One region of the Micromonospora sp. NPDC049374 genome, then DNA from elsewhere that is predicted to be linked to it. Evidence: riboswitches for the same ligand, from Rfam matches in the RefSeq annotation. Region 1 holds a riboswitch; each other region holds the start of a gene.
What was found. A riboswitch is a leader RNA that binds a small molecule or an ion and turns the genes downstream of it on or off. The one in region 1 is predicted to bind cyclic di-AMP.
Positions count from the first base shown of each region.

Region 1 (3,201 bases):
GTGACGGATGGTTCGGCCCGCTCAACACGCTGACCGGCGCGCGCAAGCCCTCGCCGAGTGCGAGGTTGTACAGCTCGTCCAGCTCGTGCCGGCTCAACGGCTGGCCGACCACGTCGACGATCTCCCGACGGGTTCCCTCGCGGCGGTCGTGCACGTACCCGCCGGTGCCGCCGGAGTCGCGGGCCACCACCTTGAGGTCGACTCCCTCGCTGACCAGCAACGGCTCCAGTACCTGCCCGACCTCGCCGCCGAGCGCCGCGCAGAGCACCACGTCGACGCCGAGGGACAGCACCATCCTGGCCTGCCACACCCCCTGCCCGCCCGGGTGCAGGTGCAGCTCCGGCGCGTCGCTCGGCTGGTCGATGGTCACGGTCAGCAGCGGGGTCGGGGCGAAGATCATGACGCGGTCGCTCATGACCGCTCCCCGTTGTCCGTACCGCCGTCGCGCCTGGCGATTCGCTCGTTCATGGGGCGTCCCTCCCGTTAGCGGACAAATACCGCTTCCTGGTACGACGGTAACCAAGGAGACGCGTCATCGCGCGCCGAAGGGACGGTGCCCCGCCGACCAGCGGTGGAAACGCAGCGCCGGGTGAACCGCTCGTGAAGAGCGGCTCACCCGGCGCGACGATGGACTCAGTACACCGACAGGTGGACGTGGTTGGTGTGGTCGCTGGACGGGTCACCCCGGGCGCCGCTGTACGACTTCCAGCCGCTGCTGGGCAGCCAGATCTGCCTGTACCAGATCACGTAGAGCACCGCGAGCCGGTCGGCGTTGTTCACGAAGTACGCCGCCAGGTTGTTGCCGTAGGACCGGTCGCCCCCGGTCGCGTCCCCGCCGAAGCCGTTCTTCTGGGCCGCGAAGTCGCAGGCCCGGCCCTTCGGGTGCTCGCCCGAGCCGCCCGAGCGGTAGCAGGAGACGTACCGGGTGAAGCCGGCTGACTTGGCCTGCTTCAGCGCGTGCAGGGTGCGTGGGGTGATGCAGCCGTTGGCCGGGGTGGGGTCGTTGACGCTGCACGACTCCGAGGGCCATGACCCGTCCGAGTTACGGGGAGCGGGCTTGGCGGTGGGGCTCGACCCGCTGTTGCGCGAGGGTGACCGGGCGGCCCGCTCGGCGGCCCTGGCCCGTTCGGCCGCCTCGTCCCGCTCGATGGCCACGGTCAACGCCCGCTCGGCCTGGTCCTTGCGCTTGGCCATCACGGCCACCTGCTTGCGCTGTTCCTGGATCTCCGCGTCCAGCGCCTGCTTGGTGGCGCCGACCTCGTCCCGGGCCGTCTGGAGTTCGCGCAGCGCGCGGTCCTCGTTGGCGGCCACCGCATCCAGCGCCGCTGCCCGGTCCATGAAACCGGCCGGTGACCCGCTGTTGAGCAGCGCCGACGCGGCACCCAGTCGCCCGGTGCGGTACGCCTGCGCGGCGATCTCGGCAACCTTGGTGCCGCGCTCGGCGACCTGGCTCTCGGTCGTCTTGAGCTGCTCGGCAAGCTTCTTCTGACGCTTCACCGAGCGGTCGAGCGCGGTCTTGGCGTCGAGGTAGCCCTTGCTGGCGGCCTCCAGTTGGGCCCGCAGCGCCGGGGTGCCACCCTCGTCGTCCACATCGCCCGGGGCCGCCGCCCGCAGCGGCTGCGGTGCCGCGGCGGCTGGGGAGAAGGGGGCCAGCGCGACGCCGAGGGTGAGGGCGAGCGCGGCGGCGATCAGGGCCGCCGTACGGGCGGCCGGTCTTACCGTTGCCACTGCTGGCATGCACATTTCCTTCCGTCAGCCGCCGACCGGGTTAGCTGACGGGTTCGGGACGGAAGATCCCTACCGCTGACGCGGATACACCCCAGGAACATGGTTCCCCGGTTCGCCCTGGCGGGCGATTAGGCGGCGGCCGCCGCCGGCACCGGTGGGTGCCGCCTGGCGGGGGCCGGGTCCGAGCCTACCGGTGCCCATGTGACCGGTGCAGCTGCTGTTACTGCTGGTGTTCAGTTGTTGACTAGTAGACCAGATCAAAAGCGGACAATAACCCTTTTTGGGGCTATTGCTCCCGTCACCACCGGGCTGCCCCGCAGTCCCCCGGATCCGATCGCGGCTCGATCTGCAGTGTCGCGTGCTCGATCTGGAAGTCCTCGTGCAGTGCCGAGCGGGCCGCTGCCAGCACGGCGCCGACGTCGGCGCCCGGGCTGACGGTCAGGTGCGCCGAGGCGACCTCCATGCCGGAGGTCAACGTCCAGACGTGCAGGTCGTGGACGCCGGCCACGCCCGGCACCGCGGCCAGCCGGTCGTACACCGCGGTGACCTGAAGGTGTTCCGGCGCGGCCTGGACCAGGATGCGTACCGCCGCCCGACCCAGGCGCCACGTCCGGGGCAGAATGAACGTGGCGATCGCCACCGCGACCAGCGGGTCTGCCCACCACCAGTCGGTCACGGTGATCAGTAGGGCGGCCGCGATCACGCCCAGCGAGCCCAGCAGGTCCGCCAGCACCTCCAGGTAGGCACCGCGCAGGTTGATGCTCTCCCGCGCCCCCGGTCGCAGGAGAGCGAACGCGGCGATGTTGGCGAGCAGGCCGAGGGCCGCCACCACCAGTACCGGGCCGGCGAGCACCTCGGGTGGATCCCCGAACCGGCGTACCGCCTCGACCAGCACGTACACCGCGACGCCGGAGAGCAGTACCGCATTGGCCAGGGCCGCGAGCACCTCCAGCCGGTAGAGCCCGAAGGTGCGTTGCGGGTCGGTGTCGGCCCGTCGGGTGGCGGCCACGGCCGCGAGAGCCATCCCGATGCCCAGCACGTCGGTGAACATGTGCCCGGCGTCGGAGAGCAGGGCCAGCGAACCGGTCCGTAGAGCGGTGGCTGCCTCGACCAGCGTCAGCGCGCTGAGCAGGGCGAATGCTGCCCACAGCCGGCCGGAGTGGCGGTGCGCGGCGTTCGACACCGCAGCATGGTGGTGGTCATGGCCGGCACCCACCCAGACACCTTGCGTCGTCCGCCGGGCCGGGGACGGAGCTATGCCAACATCGCTATGTGTGCAATCGTCGGGTGGCTCGCGGTGCTCGGGCTCAACCGGTCGGGTCGACGGTGGTCAACCGCTGAGTGGCCCGGGACAGCGCGACGTAGAGGGTACGGACACCGGAGCCGGGCTCCGCCCGGATCTCCGCCGGGGCGACCAGCACCACACCGTCGTACTCCATGCCCTTGGCCTCCAGGCTCGTCACCACCTGCAAC
Region 1 is NZ_JBFAQH010000010.1:117,330-120,530, forward strand. It holds gene AB0J93_RS18100 (PfkB family carbohydrate kinase) at 1-415, opposite strand, end outside; gene AB0J93_RS18105 (hypothetical protein) at 634-1,737, opposite strand; cyclic di-AMP (ydaO/yuaA leader) riboswitch at 1,742-1,873, opposite strand; gene AB0J93_RS18110 (cation diffusion facilitator family transporter) at 2,027-2,944, opposite strand; gene AB0J93_RS18115 (AAA family ATPase) at 3,036-3,201, opposite strand, start outside.

Region 2 (3,201 bases), on a different contig from region 1:
CGGGCCGTACTGCTGCATGAGAAGGCGGATCCCGTCGGCGAGTCGAGGCTCGTCAGCGGCGAATTCGGACCAGGAAGCCATGCCGACATCCTATCGAACACACGTTCGAAGCGGGTAGTCCGACACGCGTGTCGCATACCGGCAGCTATGGTGTGGCGATGCTGCTCTCCGACCGCGACCTGGTCTCCGAGATCAAGGCGGGCACCCTGGCGCTCGAACCATTCGAGCCCACCCTGGTGCAGCCCTCCAGCATCGACGTACGTCTGGACAAACTGTTCCGGGTCTTCAACAACCACCTCTACACCCACATCGACCCGGCCACCCGGCAGGACGACCTCACCTCCGCCGTCGAGGTGCCCGACGGCCAGGCGTTCGTGCTGCACCCGGGCGAATTCGTGCTCGCCTCGACGCTTGAGGTCATCTCGCTGGGCGACCAGCTCGCCGGCCGCCTCGAAGGCAAGTCCAGTCTGGGACGGCTCGGCCTGCTCACGCACTCCACCGCCGGCTTCATCGACCCCGGCTTCTCCGGTCACGTCACCCTGGAGCTGTCCAACGTGGCCAACCTGCCGATCACCCTCTGGCCGGGCATGAAGATCGGGCAGCTCTGCATCTTCCGGCTCTCCTCGCCCGCCGAGCACCCGTACGGATCGGCCGTCTACGGCTCCCGCTACCAGGGTCAGCGCGGCCCGACGCCGAGTCGTGCCTGGCAGAGCTGGCGCACCTGGCCCACCCGGTGACACCACAGCCACGCCGCAGCCGTTGATCCACCGTCCCGCGCCTACGTCCGTCCGCCTCAGCCGGGCCGGCCGAAACTGTGCACCGGGCTGCTGTCCAGCCGCTTCATCTTGACCGGCTGACCCGCCCGGGAGGCGTGCACCACCCAGCCACCACCGACGTACATGCCGACGTGGTGCAGGTCCCGGTAGTAGAAGACGAGGTCGCCGGGGCGCAGTGCGCCGCGACTGACCGACGCGGTGACCCGACGTTGCCGTGCCGCGTTGTGCGGCAGTGCGACACCAGCCCGCGACCATGCGGCCAGCGTCAGCCCGGAACAGTCGTACGCGTTCGGCCCCTCGGCGCCCCAGGAGTACGGCTTGCCGATCTGGGCACAGGCGAAGGTGACCGCCTCGCCGGCCGGTCCGCCGGGGTAGCTGGCCGGACAGGGGGCCGGCCGCAGCGGCCCACCACCTCCCTTTCCGTACGCCCGCAGCCGGAGCCGCTGCAACCGGTCGATCTCGGCGTCGATCTGTCGCCGCTTCGCCGCGAGATCGGCCTCGGTACCGGCGAGCTGATCGATGGTGCGGTCGAGCCCGGCCTTGGCGGCGGCGAGTTCGTCGCGCAGTTCACTCGCGTGCCGGACGTCCTGCTGCTGGAAGCGGGCGTACCGGTCGAGCAGGCCGAGTTGCTCGACGACCTCGCCCGGCGACCGGCTGCCGAGCAGCGTGTTGACGGCCCGTACCTGCTCACCCTTGTACGCGCGGGCAGCGAGCTTGCCGACCCGGTCCATGGCCTCGTCCACCTGCCGTTGCAGCGGCGCGATCCGGGCGGCCAGCGCGTCCGCCTCCCGCCGCTTGGCGGCCAGGTCCTGCCGGGTGGCGTTGTGCTGTTCGATGACGGGTTCGAGCCGGTTCCAGTCCTCGTCGATCTGGCGCTCGATGTCGGCGACCGTGGGGTCGGCCCCGGCCGCCGCCACGCCGCCGGTCAGCATCACGGCGGTCGCGGCCAGTGCGGCAAGGATGCAGCGGTACCAGCGGAAACGCGGCGCAGCCGTCGGTCGGCCGGGCATCCCCGGCCGCGATGACGGTGGCCGCGGGGCATGGTGTGCCACCGGGCTCAGCACTCCTTCTTCCCATACCGCCTACCGGGTTAGCTGACGGGTTCGGGCGGGAAGGGGCGCCCTACCGTGACTCGCACGGATTCACCCCGGGTACCTGGTTCCCCGGCTCGCTGAGGAGCGATTCGGCGGTGTCGGACCGTTACCGCCCTGGGTGGGCGGAACTGCCAGCGGCCGACGATTGCCCAGCGTAGGGACGATCGGAGTCAATACGCAACACAACCGCACCGTCACCGTGGGTGCTGACATCTGACAATGGCGAGGGCCCCCGTCGACTTGACCGGGAGCCCTCGGGCGTTCCTGCGCGACCGCTCAGCGGGCGCGGGTGGTGACTCAGCCGGGTCGGCGGAAGCCGGCGACCGGCATGGTCGTGATGGGCGATACGTTCACCGGTTTACCGGCTCGAGCCGCATGCACCATCTGGTTGTTGCCCAGGTAGAGCCCGACGTGGTGCAGGTCGCTGAAGAAGAACACCAGATCACCGGGACGGGCGTCGGAGCGGGAGATGGCCTTGCCCTCGTTCCACTGGGCACCGGTGAAGTGGGTCAGCGAGATGCCGGCGGCCCGGTACGCGTACTGGGTCAGACCGGAGCAGTCGAACGAGTTCGGCCCGGTGGCACCCCACACGTACGGCTTGCCGACCTGGGCGCAGGCCGTCCTGATGGCGGTGCGGGCGGCGTCGCTGACCACACCGTTGATGGTCGGGCAGTTGGTGGTCTTCACCGTGGTCACCGGCAGCGACCGTTCGAGCCGCTTGATCTCGGCGTCGATCTTCTTCTTCTTCGCCGCCAGATCCTTCTCCTGCTTCTCCTGGGAAGCGATCAGGGCGTCGAGCTTGGCCTTCTGGTCGTCGTACTTCTTGCGGATCTTCATGACGCCCTCAAGCTCGCGGCGCTCCTGCGACGCGAGCCGGTCGAGGAGGGCCATCTGCTCACCGAGATCGTCGGGCTTCGCGTTGAGCAGTACCGCACCGAGTTCCGCGGACGGGCCGCTGATGTAGTAGCGGGAGGCGAGGTCGGCCACCCGGTTCATCGCCAGCTCGGTCTCCAGGGCCAGCGGCTCGATCTTCTTCCCCAGGCTCTTCGACTTCTGCCGGTTGACCCGCAGCTCGGAGCGCACCTTGTTGTACTGCTCGATGGTGGGTTCCAGCTTCCGCCACTGCTTGTCGATCTGGGCCTCGATCTCGTCGACCGAGGGTTCGGCGTACGCGGGGGCGGCGAGCAGGCCGGCACCGACCGCGGCGGCGGCGACGAGGACAACCAGCGCACGGGCGGCCCTACGCAGGCCACCCGGACGGGATAGTCCTGGCGCACGACGATGAAGGGGCATGGTTGCCACCGGCAGCGTCTCCTTTGCAACCGACCGCC
Region 2 is NZ_JBFAQH010000006.1:177,999-181,199, reverse strand. It holds gene AB0J93_RS12815 (pyridoxamine 5'-phosphate oxidase family protein) at 1-81, opposite strand, end outside; gene dcd (dCTP deaminase) at 159-737, shown strand; gene AB0J93_RS12805 (NlpC/P60 family protein) at 794-1,786, opposite strand; cyclic di-AMP (ydaO/yuaA leader) riboswitch at 1,841-1,975, opposite strand; gene AB0J93_RS12800 (NlpC/P60 family protein) at 2,168-3,178, opposite strand.
Region 2: it holds a riboswitch for cyclic di-AMP, as region 1 does, so the genes downstream of both, AB0J93_RS12805 (NlpC/P60 family protein) here and AB0J93_RS18105 (hypothetical protein) in region 1, are expected to answer to the same signal.

Region 3 (3,201 bases), on a different contig from region 1:
GCGTTATGCCGCGTGTGACCGTGATGGCAGCCCGTGACCAGCGCCGGCCGGGATGACCAGGCATTCCTCCCAGAGATGAGGTGCAGCCGGATGAGTCGACCCGGAACGCCCGGCCCGCAGCCCGGACCGGAACGCGAGCTGCTCACTGCGGATCTTCCGGGTGCCCCGCAGCGGGCCCTGGCCGAGCTGCTCGCCGGCAACCGGCGGTTCGTCACCGACACGCTGCGGCATCCCAACCAGAACGCCGGGCGGCGGGCCGCCGTCGCGGCCGAACAGCATCCCTTCGCGGTGATCGTCGGCTGCTCCGACTCCCGGCTCGCTGCCGAGATCATCTTCGATCGCGGGTTGGGCGACCTCTTCGTGGTCCGCACCGCCGGGCACACCGTCGGGTCGGAGGTACTGGGCAGCGTGGAGTACGCGGTGGCCGTGCTGCGTACGCCGCTCGTGGTGGTGCTCGGCCACGACTCGTGCGGCGCCGTCCAGGCGGCCCGCGAGGCACTGGCCACCGCGACCACGCCTCCCGGGCATCTGGGTGCGGTGGTCGACGCCGTGGTGCCGAGCCTGCACCGGGCACAGGACGCCGGAGTGCACGAACTGGACGGGATCGTGGACATCCACATCGCGCGGACCGTCGAGACGATGCTGGCCTCCTCCACGACCCTCGCGGCGGAGGTGGCTGCCGGGCGGTGCGCGGTGGTCGGCATGTCGTACCGCCTGGCCGCCGGTGAGGTGCGGGCGGTGGCCGCGGAACCCGCCGAACTCGGCGGTGCGATGGCGACCGCGCCCTGATCCGCGACCGACGACGACGTCCTGAACGACGAGGGCCGTCCCGCCACGGTTGACGGGACGGCCCTCGGTGCGTCGCGTCGGGCGATCAGAGCAGTGACACGTGAACGTGGTCCGTGTGGTTGGACGGGCCGCTGTAGGAGCTCCAGCGCTCGGTCGCCGCGAACCAGATCTGCCGGTTCCAGATCACGTAGTAGACGCCCAGCCGGTCGGCGTTGCGGACCAGGAAGGCGGCCAGGTTGTTGCCGTAGATCCGGGTGTCGTTGTTGTGCCACGGCCTGAAGCCGCTGTTCTGCAACGACCAGTCGCAGGCCCGGCCCTTGGGGTGCTCGAACTTGTCACCCGGGCGGAAGCAGCCGACGAACCGGTTGAATCCGGCCCGCTTGACCTCCTTGTACATGTGCAGCGTCCGGGGCGTGATGCAGCCCGACGTGGTGGGGTCGTTCTGGCTGCACGACTCGGGCTTCCAGCCGCCGTCCGAGGCCCGGTTCGGCGCGATCCGGGCCACCGGCGAGGTGGCGTCCACCAGCCCGCCGGTCAGGCCGACACCGCCGACCAGTCGGAGGGACTTCTCCGCCTCGCTCTTCTTGCGCGCCATGTCGTTGGTCAGCTTCTTCTGCTCGCGCACCTCGGCGTCGAGCGCGAGCTTGGCCTGCTCTGCGCGGAGCTTGATCGCGTTGACCTCGCCCAGCTTCTTGTCGTTGACCAGGTTCAGCTCGTCCAGTGCCGAGGCCCGGTCGATGAACGAGTCCGGTGCGCTGCTCTGCAACAGCATGGCGATCGCGCCGACCCGGCCCGTCCGGTACGACTGGGTGGCGATCTGGGCGACCTGTGGGGAGAGGGCGTCCAGGTCGGCCTGAGCGGAGCGGACCTCGACCGCCAGTCGGAGCTGGCGCTTCTTGGACTTCTCCAGCTTGGCCTTGGCCTTGGAGTAGTCCCGGGTGGTCGCCTCGATCAAGTCGTTGAGCATCGGCGGGTCGTCGTCGTGCTCCGCTGGTTTCGGGTCGTTCGGTGCGGCCGTCGCCGGCATCGGACCGGCGAACACGGCGAACGCGGCGAACACGGCCACCACGGGTGTCAACCAGCGGCGTAGGGGTGCCGTCACTGTTTTCCCTTCCATCGACCGCCGACCGGGTTAGCTGACGGGTTCGGGACGGAAGTGGCCCCTACCGCTTTCGCGGATTCACCCCACGTACCTGGGTTCCCGGCTCGCCTGACGGCGATTGGGCGGTGGCACCGCAGGCGCCGCTGCGCGCCTTCGGCGGTGACCGGCAGTGAGGTTACCCGACAGTCCATCTGTGCCTCTACGCCCCGAACCCGACGAGATGCGTCATTTCGTAATCGCTTTGAGTGACCAGCGACACGGTTACGAGCCGCATCGGCAGGGGCGGTCACGTTGAGGAGTGTCACCATGTGGTGTCCGTGCTCCTGTCCGGGTCGGGCCACCCCGAGGGGGTGGCGGGGGATGTGTTTCGGGTGGGTGGGGTGCTGAGGGCGCGGAGCGCCTCGGCCCGGTCCGTCGCCGGCCGGGGAACCACGGGGGTGGATCCACCACTGCGGACGCCGGTGTCGCCGCGCCCGGCGGTGGTGACCACCGCGGCCAGCGCGGTGGTCAGCGGTACCGCGGCGATCAGCCCGAGCGTGGCGACCACGCTTCGAACGATCTCCGTGGTGAGGAACTCGCTGGTCAGGATCTGCCCCAGCGCACGGGAGTCCGCGGTCAGCAGGAGCAGTAGTGGCAGCGAGGCGCCGGCGTACGCCAGCACGATGGTGTTGACCACCGAGGCGATGTGTGCCCGCCCGACCCGGGTGGCCGAGCGGTACAGCTCCCGGCGGGAGAGGTTCGGGTTGGCGTGGCGCAGCTCGTTGACCGCGGCGGCCTGGGTGACCGTGACGTCGTCCAGTACGCCCAGCGAGCCGATGATGATGCCGGCGAGCAGCAGGCCGTGCAGGTCGACGTCGCCGCGGAACATGGACAGGGTGGTGGCGTCCTCGCTGCCGAATCCGGTCAGGTGGGTGGCCCCGGTCGCGGCCAGCCCGAGCAGCCCGGTCAGTACCAGGCTGGCGAGCGTGCCGAGCACGGCCACCGAGGTCTGGGCGGATACGCCGTGGGTCAGGTACAGCACCACGAACATGATCAACGAAGCGCCGACGATGGCGACCGCGAGCGGCGGCTGGCCCGCGCTGATGCCGGGCAGCACGAAGGTCAGCAGGATGGCGAAGCTGGCGGCCAGGCCACCCAGAGCGGCCAGGCCCCGCAGTCGCCCGAAGGCGACGATGGCGGCGGCGAAGAGTACGGCCAGCCACACCAGCGGCTTGCCGCGTTGGTGCTCGGCGATGTTGTAGGTGCTGACCGAGGGGTCCTCCGGATCGGTCAACGAGACCAGGATGATGTCGTCGTCGACGTCGACCCGG
Region 3 is NZ_JBFAQH010000011.1:34,474-37,674, reverse strand. It holds gene AB0J93_RS18905 (carbonic anhydrase) at 91-789, shown strand; gene AB0J93_RS18900 (hypothetical protein) at 875-1,891, opposite strand; cyclic di-AMP (ydaO/yuaA leader) riboswitch at 1,895-2,026, opposite strand; gene AB0J93_RS18895 (YibE/F family protein) at 2,193-3,201, opposite strand, start outside.
Region 3: it holds a riboswitch for cyclic di-AMP, as region 1 does, so the genes downstream of both, AB0J93_RS18900 (hypothetical protein) here and AB0J93_RS18105 (hypothetical protein) in region 1, are expected to answer to the same signal.